DNA from 4 places in the Vibrio sp. QJM3NY_27 genome. Region 1 is predicted to be linked to each of the others. Evidence: predicted binding sites of a transcription regulator. Region 1 holds the regulator's gene; each other region holds the start of a gene.

The links. The regulator CRP, encoded in region 1, controls carbon source genes, mostly activating them, when cyclic AMP is high. The targets are predictions, from matches to a motif close to TGTGANNNNNNTCACA.
Region 2: the regulator CRP is predicted to act here: its motif matches at 1,443-1,458, upstream of nagE (N-acetylglucosamine-specific PTS transporter subunit IIBC).
Region 3: the regulator CRP is predicted to act here: its motif matches at 909-924, upstream of AC3CIA_RS18600 (YbgA family protein).
Region 4: the regulator CRP is predicted to act here: its motif matches at 1,009-1,024, upstream of mlc (sugar metabolism global transcriptional regulator Mlc).

What each region holds. Positions count from the first base shown of each region.
Region 1 covers NZ_CM173511.1:3,202,146-3,204,355, reverse strand. The annotation lists gene AC3CIA_RS14445 (DUF1338 domain-containing protein) at 1-630, shown strand, start outside; gene crp (cAMP-activated global transcriptional regulator CRP) at 815-1,447, opposite strand; gene AC3CIA_RS14435 (phosphoribulokinase) at 1,687-2,210, opposite strand, start outside.
Region 2 covers NZ_CM173511.1:2,625,037-2,627,246, forward strand. The annotation lists gene nagE (N-acetylglucosamine-specific PTS transporter subunit IIBC) at 1-1,280, opposite strand, end outside; gene nagA (N-acetylglucosamine-6-phosphate deacetylase) at 1,798-2,210, shown strand, end outside.
Region 3 covers NZ_CM173512.1:606,523-608,732, forward strand. The annotation lists gene AC3CIA_RS18590 (sigma-70 family RNA polymerase sigma factor) at 1-119, shown strand, start outside; gene AC3CIA_RS18595 (ChrR family anti-sigma-E factor) at 112-822, shown strand; gene AC3CIA_RS18600 (YbgA family protein) at 999-1,946, shown strand; gene phrB (deoxyribodipyrimidine photo-lyase) at 1,943-2,210, shown strand, end outside.
Region 4 covers NZ_CM173511.1:2,418,442-2,420,651, reverse strand. The annotation lists gene pyk (pyruvate kinase) at 1-780, opposite strand, end outside; gene mlc (sugar metabolism global transcriptional regulator Mlc) at 1,100-2,210, shown strand, end outside.

The DNA of each region.
Region 1 (2,210 bases):
CTGGCCAAGCCTTTTCTTGAGCTAGGTTATAAAGCGTGTGGCGATTACTTGTTTGAAAGCAAGAAACTAGTGGCTAAGCACTATGAGCACCCAGACCCAAACCAACCGAAAGTGTTCATTAGTGAGTTGAAGGTAGAAGAGTGTTCAAGTGACTTACAACAGATCGTTGCTAAGTTGGTTGAGCAAGTGGACGTAAGCAAGCTTCAAGGCCATGAGTTCTTGTTTGGTGGTCGCCTTTGGGATCTGAGTTTCGCGGATTTCCAAGTGCTAGCAAAAGAGAGTGAATACGCGTCTTGGCTAGCGGCTCATGGTTACGGTGCCAACCACTTTACGGTGAGTGTGAACCAGCTTAATGAGTTCGATGAAGTACAGACTGTGAATGACTATTTGAGTGATTCAGGTTTCACTATCAATGCATCTGGCGGTCAGGTTAAAGGCTCTCCAGAGGTCTTATTAGAGCAATCATCTACAATGGCAGACAAAGTGCCAGTTTCATTTGTTGAAGGCAATGAGGTGATTCCTGGTGGCTTCTACGAGTTCGCTAAGCGTTATGCGATGGCGAATGGTGAGATTTATACAGGATTTGTTGCAGCATCGGCTGACAAGATCTTTGAGAGCACCAACGGTTAAAGAAAGATACGAGCACGGGCTTTACCCTAAAGATGCGGGTACGCTTCGCTTTGAGAGTGTTTGCGCTTGGACGCGGGAGGTGCTCCATTCGCATCTCGCATCTGCTCTCTAGATCTTTAGAAAACAAAAAAGCCACCAAATTTGCATTTGGTGGCTTTCAAATTTTTGGCTCAGTTAATCGAGATTAACGAGTGCCGTATACCACGATAGTTTTACCGTGTGCAGAAATTAGGTTCTGCTCTTCTAGCATCTTCAAGATACGACCTACTGTCTCACGAGAACAACCAACAATCTGGCCAATCTCTTGACGAGTGATCTTGATTTGCATGCCGTCAGGGTGAGTCATTGCATCTGGCTGTTTCGCTAGGTTAAGTAGCGTTTGAGCGATACGACCTGTTACGTCAAGGAACGCTAAGTCACCAACCTTTTGGCTAGTTACTTGTAGACGGTTTGCCATTTGCGCTGAAAGGCGCATTAGGATATCTGGGTTCACTTGGATAAGTTGACGGAATTTCTTGAAAGAAATTTCAGCTACTTCACAAGGAGATTTTGCACGAACCCATGCAGTACGCTCTTGGTCTTCTTCGAAGAGGCCAAGTTCACCAATGAAGTCACCTTGGTTTAGGTAAGAAAGAATCATTTCCTTACCTTCTTCGTCTTTGATAAGAACTGCCACAGAACCTTTAACGATGTAGTACAAGGTTTCTGCCTTTTCACCAGCATGAATCAAAGTACTTTTTGAAGGGTACTTATGAATATGACAGTGTGAAAGGAACCACTCTAATGTTGGATCGGTTTGGGGTTTACCTAGAACCATAATATCTTACTTCCTCTGCAGGGTATGCTTGCCGCTTTCCGTATTTTAGCTAAGCCTGGATTGACTTGTAGGATAAGAGCACTCGTTGAGCGCTGCAAGCTATCTTGTGTTTCGTTTAAGAATAGTATCCTTTTTCAGGTACTATTTCTTGATTTTAATCGTGACCAAGCTACGATTTTTTACGCAAAATTGTGCACATGATCACGGTATGAAAAGTAATCAACCAGAATGGTGTCTTGTTAACCTATTTTTCCGGTTTCGATGAGCTGTTGTAGGATGGGCCTTACAATGAGCTCCATAGCAAAACTCATCTTGCCGCCTGGCACCACAAGCGTGTTGTGGCGTGACATAAATGAGCCATCTATCATAGCTAGAAGGTAGGGGAAATCGACGTTTTTGATGCCACGCAAACGTATAACCACGAAGCTTTCGTCTAAACTTGGAATCCCTTTAGCGTTCAGTGGATTCGATGTATCTACGGTTGGAACACGCTGAAAGTTGATGTGAGTACGCGAAAATTGTGGGGTGATGTAATTAAGGTAATCATCCATTGAGCGAACAATGGAATCCATTACTGCTTCGCGTGAGTGCCCACGATCGCGTGTGTCACGAACGAATTTTTGGATCCACTCAAGGTTGACGATTGGCACCATACCGATCAGCAAGTCGACGTGCTGTGAGACATTGATGTCGCCATCTACCACGCCACCATGAAGACCTTCGTAGAACATCACATCGGAATTTTCTGGGATCTCTTGCCATG
Region 2 (2,210 bases), 580 kb from region 1:
GCTTTCAGGTATTGACGAGCTACGTCACCTTTTGGCGCGTCACCAGCAGGAGCTACTGCAGCTTCGTCATCATCTTCACGACCTGGCGATTTCAAGTTGAAAGCGCGGATTGCGAAAGAGAAAGTGAAGAAGTATAGAGCACCGAATGCTAAGCCAATCAATAGTAGAGTGAATGGTTTAGTTGCTAGACCCCAGTTCAATACGAAGTCGATTAGACCAGCAGAGAAACCGAAACCGTGCAGAGTACCAAACATGTTTGCCACTACTAGAGACAGACCTGTAAATACCGCGTGCATTGCGTATAGAGCAGGAGCTAGGAATACGAACATGAATTCTAGCGGCTCTGTGATACCTGTTAGGAATGAACAGAATGCAACTGAGAACAATGCGCCACCAACTTGGCTACGTTTTTCAGCAGGAGCAGCTAGGTACATTGCAAGTGCAGCACCTGGTAGACCGAACATCATTACTGGGAAGAAACCGTTCATGAATACGCCAGCGCCTTTATCGCCACCGAAGAAACGGTGTAGGTCGCCAGATTTAACTGTTTCAGTCACTTCTTTAACAACAGTAGTAATCTCTGGAGTTACTGAGTTAGCGAATGTGAATGTATGTTCTTGACCAACAACTAGAGTTTTAGCCAGTGCAGGGTCAACACAAAGTTGAGTGATGTTAGCGAATGCACCTTGACCAGCAACGATGATTTCTTGACACGTACCCATACCGAACCAGAAGTATGAGTTCAATACGTGGTGTAGACCTACAGGGATTAGTGCACGGTTAAGAGTACCGTAAACGAATTGGCCAACAGCACCAGACGTTGATACCGCGTGAGCTAGTGCATCTAGACCAGATTGAATACCAGGCCAAACCACACCAGACACAGCACCTGCAACAAGTGCAAATAGACCGGCCATGATAGGTACTAAACGTTTACCCGCGAAGAAAGCCAGCCACTCAGGAAGGCGTGTTGCATGGAAAGCGTTGTAAGAGTGACCTGCGATGATACCTGCGAAGATACCGCCGAAGAATGACATGTTAACGTCTGCGTTAATTGTGGTTGCTGTTGCTGTTAGTACGAAGTAAGCAACTGCACCAGCAAGACCCGCTGCGCCGTTACCGTCTTTAGAAAGACCAATCGCGATACCTAGACCAAATAGCAATGGTAGGTTACCGAAGATAGCACCACCAGCTTCTGCCATGAATGGAATATCAAGTAAATCGCCTTGACCTAAACGTAAAAGAAGCGCCGCAATCGGAAGCGTTGCGATTGGTAGCATTAACGCCTTACCAAGCTTCTGTGCATATCCTAGAATATTCACCAGTTGTTTCCCCCTATAGGATTTTTTAGAATTCGTTTGAGAAACTTATTTTAGTCGCTCAATTTAGTCCTATTCAGTGTATTCAATTAATTTTGCTCCGCAAATTAAAACCTTACCATTTGTGATCGTAATCACCAGTTTTTACCAAATCCAGAGGTTTTTGCTAGCGAGATCATAAAACTTATTTTATCATTCAAAAAAATGAACGTTTATAGATAAAATCTAAACCTAATCATTAGACAAAATGATGGTATCCCTGGGTTTACACTGTCCAATAAACAATCATTAAAGGTGAACCTAAATGTATATCAACAATCAATTGTTCATATATTTTTCAATAACTTAAATTGCTTCCCGCTTTGAAGCCGTTTGCCCATAAAAGATAAATCGTTACGTAAATGATGCTCGCAAACTAAGTTCACATTTAGGTAACGAACAAATTTTAAAGATCTCACGAAATAAGGATTAGCTGACTATGTACGCGCTAAGTAACTGTAAAATTTACACTGGTAGTGATGTTCTAACCGATCATGCTGTTGTAATCGAAAACGAACTGATCAAAAAAGTCTGTCCTATCTCTGAATTACCAGAAGGAATCGAAGTTCGCGACCTAAACGGAGCAAACCTAAGCCCAGGCTTCATTGACCTACAATTGAATGGTTGTGGCGGTGTAATGCTTAACGATGAGATCACTGCAGACACAATGCAGATCATGCACAAAGCAAACCTTAAATCTGGCTGTACTAGCTTCCTGCCAACGCTAATCACTTCTTCTGACGAAGACATGCGCGCGGTTATTACCGCAGCTCGTGAGTATCACAACCAATACCAAAACCAATCTCTTGGCCTACACCTTGAAGGTCCGTATTTAAACGTCGCGAAAAAAGG
Region 3 (2,210 bases), on a different replicon from region 1:
AGTTGTCACAAGAGCAACTCGCTCAACAACTCGGCGTCCCACTTGGAACCGTGAAATCACGTCTGAGACTCGCTTTAGCCAAACTTAAGGTTCACATGGGGGAACAAGATCATGATTAAACATCACCCAAATGCCGCAATTTTGAAAGATTTTGTCGATGGAACACTCGCAGACTCAGTTTCTTTGATTGTCTCTAGCCATGTAGAACTGTGTGAACACTGCCAACAACAAGTAAGCATGCTGACGGCGCAAGCTGCTGACTCAGTCTTTGAAAGCGATACATCTGCCTTTGAAAGTGATACCTCAGGGCTTCAACTTTCTGACAGCAAAATGGATGCGTTCCTATCCGATGATGGAGAGTTTGATTTTGATGCGATTGCTCAAATCACTGCTGATTCATCTCAAGCTATCGAAGTGACACCCGAAGTTCAGCAAGTTACGGTTGCAGACACCACGTTCACTATTCCTCGCGCGTTGAATTCAGTGGCGAGAAAAGACTGGATGAACTTAGGCAAAATTTCGCGAGCGCGACTCGATTTTGACGACGAAGCACACCACACCAGTTTGCTGCACATCGACAAAGATGGACAAGTGCCATGCCACACCCACAAAGGCTTTGAGATTACGCTTCTTTTAGAAGGCAGTTTCGAAGATGAAATGGGAGTCTACAACAAAGGCGATTTCATCTGGTTAGATGGTGACCACACTCACCAACCAGCCACCAAAGAAGGTTGTGTGTGTTTAACTGTTTCAAGTGATGCGCTTTACTTCACAAAAGGTGTGAGCCAGTTATTCAATCCACTCGGTAAATATATCTATTAACCCAGTTGCACGCTATAAATATACAGGATGGCATGAAGTTATCCTGTATATCGTCAAATACATCTGGCTTAAAACATCAACGGTGTTGAGACTTAAAACACACCCGGCTCTGTAAGTACGATTAGCAATGTTGAAATATAATAAATAGCTCAAAGCAAGAGCAAAGGAGTTGGCCAATGGAAAAGAAAATTAAAATAGGCATTAGTGCTTGTGTTGCAGGACATAAGGTACGTTTCGATACAGGTCACAAACGCTCTCGTTTTTGTACAGATGACCTTGCAGATTATGTTGAACTAGAACCAGTATGCCCAGAAATGGCAGTGGGTCTTCCAACACCTCGCCCAACCATTCGCCAAGTTCGTCAGCTAGACAATATCATTCACGTTTCTAGACCTGACGGTTCTGGTGATGTGACCAATGATCTGATCGAGTTTGGACAAAACTATTCAAAGAGCAACCAGCACATCGCAGGATTCATTGTGTGTCAAAAAAGCCCAACCTGCGGTATGGAGCGCGTTAAGGTGTATCACCACCACGGTCGCGGATCTGAATCGACTGGCGTAGGCATGTTCACCCAACAAATTATGGACGGTAACCCGTTACTTCCCGTTGAAGAAAATGGTCGCCTCAATGACCCTATTTTGCGCGAAAACTTCATGACACGTGTCTTCACTTATCAGAAGTGGCTCAACCTTGTTGACGAAGGCGTAACTAAACACAAGCTGATTCAATTCCACAGCGCTCACAAGTACTTGGTAATGTGTCACCACATTGAAGGCTATAAGAAACTTGGGAAATTATTAGCAAGCAACGATCTTGAAATCGATGAGTTGGCAAAACAATATATTGAAGGCTTGATGACGGCATTATCTCACCACGCGAACCGTGGTAGCCACGCCAATACTCTGCATCATTTGCAAGGTTACTTTAAGAAACAATTGAGCAGCGCGCACAAGCAAGAGCTTACCAATCAGATTTCATCATTCAGAGAAGGTCTTGTTCCTCTGTTAGTTCCACTCACACTGATCAATCACTACTTGATGGAATACCCAAACGAGTACCTTGAATCACAGGTTTACCTAAACCCGCACCCACAAGAACTTAAGCTGAGATACGGATATTGAGCGACATTCTATGGATAAGACGAGACCTGAGGATTCACGATAACCCAGCGCTCGTCTCTGCAGTTGAAAACGGCGCCTCTATCGCCGTTTTTATTTCAACGCCACTGCAATGGCAGCAACACCACCTTGCGCCAATCAAAGCCGATTTAATCTATCGTCACCTGCAGCAACTTGAATCCCAACTCGCTGAATTTGGGATCGATCTTCTGCACCTCAAAGCCCGCGATTTTGACGACCAAGCCGCACAACTCACTCATCTATACA
Region 4 (2,210 bases), 780 kb from region 1:
AGGATCGCCAATCTCTACTCCGAGGTCACCACGAGCCACCATGACCACATCTGAGGCCATTATGATGTCATCCATGTTCTCAACAGTGGCTACCGTCTCTGCTCGCTCTACTTTTGCTACAAGGTGAGCTTCTAATCCCGCTTCTCGTGCAAGCTGACGAGCGTAGTGCATGTCTGCGCCGTTGCGTGGGAAAGACACTGCGAGGTAATCCACTTTGATTTGGGCTGCGGTGACGATGTCGCGCTTATCTTTTTCTGTCAGCGCTTCTGCGGAAAGACCACCGCCTTTTTTATTGATGCCTTTGTTATTTGACAGTGGGCCGCCAATGATGACTTCTGTATGAACGCGACAGCCTTCCACTTCGGTCACTTTCAGCTGAACACGACCATCGTCGAGTAACAGGATGTCGTTAGCTGAAACGTCGTTAGGTAATTCTTTATAATCAAGACCGACTGCTTGTTGGTTGCCTACACCTAAACCTAGGCTACTGTCGAGAGTGAATTTGTCACCCACAGCAAGTTGGATTTTGCCATCTTTGAATGTCGATACTCGAATCTTGGGGCCTTGTAAGTCACCGAGAATAGCGATTTGAGTGCCAAGTCTTTTTGCAATTGCTCTGACGTTTTCTGCGCGTTGTATATGGTCGTCGCTGGTGCCGTGAGAGAAGTTCATACGGACGACATTGGCACCGGCTTTGATGATCTCTTCAAGCACGTTACCTTTATCAGTAGAAGGGCCTAGCGTTGTGACGATTTTCGTTTTTCTTAATTCGGCTGTCATGAATACTCCTAGAGTGAGGCCAAGTAATCTTTTAAAAGACTGAATTAAGTATATGCATTAATTGATTATTTATTGGGAGCTAGGGAGATATTTCATTATTTGTCTCTAATTATTGAATTCAGGGCTCAATAACGATGTTTTATTCTGAAAATTAAGTCTCAATTTATCGATTTTGGTGTTAATTTTCCTCGAACTATTTGACTCGATACACAAAGATTCATGTATATACGTGATACTGGTCACGGCGATATACCAAGTGACTTCACAATTACTTCGCAAAGTAAAAAAATTAACTCGTTGATGATTTCTGGAGCGTAAAATGTACATGGCTCAACCGGGCCATATTGATCATATCAAACAGGTCAATGCTGGTCGTGTATATAAACTAATTGACCTTAAAGGTCCTATTTCTCGTATCGATCTGTCCAAGCAAAGTGAGTTGGCTCCGGCGAGTATTACTAAAATTACCCGTGAACTCATTGAAGCTCACCTTATTCACGAAACGACGGTTCAAGAAGCCACGACTCGTGGGCGTCCTGCTGTCGGTCTGCAAACCAATAACGAAGGTTGGCAGTTTCTGTCGATGCGTCTTGGTCGCGGATACTTGACGATCGCGCTCCATGAATTGGGTGGCGACGTGCTTATCGATACCAAGATTGATATTCATGAACGTGACCAAGATGATGTGCTTGCGCGTCTTCTACATGAAATTGATGAATTTTTCCAAACTTATGCTGAGCAACTCGATAGGGTAACAAGCATTGCGGTTACGCTACCGGGCCTTGTGAATTCTGAGCAAGGTATTGTGTTGCAGATGCCGCACTACAACGTTAAAAATTTAGCGTTGGGTCCTGAGATTTACAAAGAAACAGGTCTGCCTGTCTTTATTGCCAATGATACCCGAGCTTGGGCATTAGCAGAGAAGCTGTTTGGTCACTCACAAGACAACGATAATTCTGTTCTTATCTCGATTCACCATGGTGTAGGTGCTGGGATCATTCTCGACGGCCGAGTGCTACAAGGTCGCCACGGTAATATCGGTGAACTTGGGCATATCCAGATCGATAAGCAGGGCAAACTTTGTCATTGTGGCAACCGAGGCTGCTTAGAAACAGTCGCGAGTTCTCAGGCGATCCGTGATCAAGTGAAAGAGCGACTGGCTAATGGTGAAGCATCATCATTAACTGTGTTTGAAGACGTCACTATCGAACAGATCTGTGCAGCCGCTGCTGATGGCGATCCATTGGCTGTTGAAGTTATTGAACAGTTAGGTCGTTACTTAGGTGCCGCGATAGCGATTGTGATTAACCTTTTCAACCCTGAGAAAATCTTGGTGGGTGGTGTTATCAATCAGGCTAAAAGCGTGTTGTACCCTGCGATTCAAAAGTGTATCGAAGAGCAGAGTTTATCGGTTTACCATCAAGATTTAG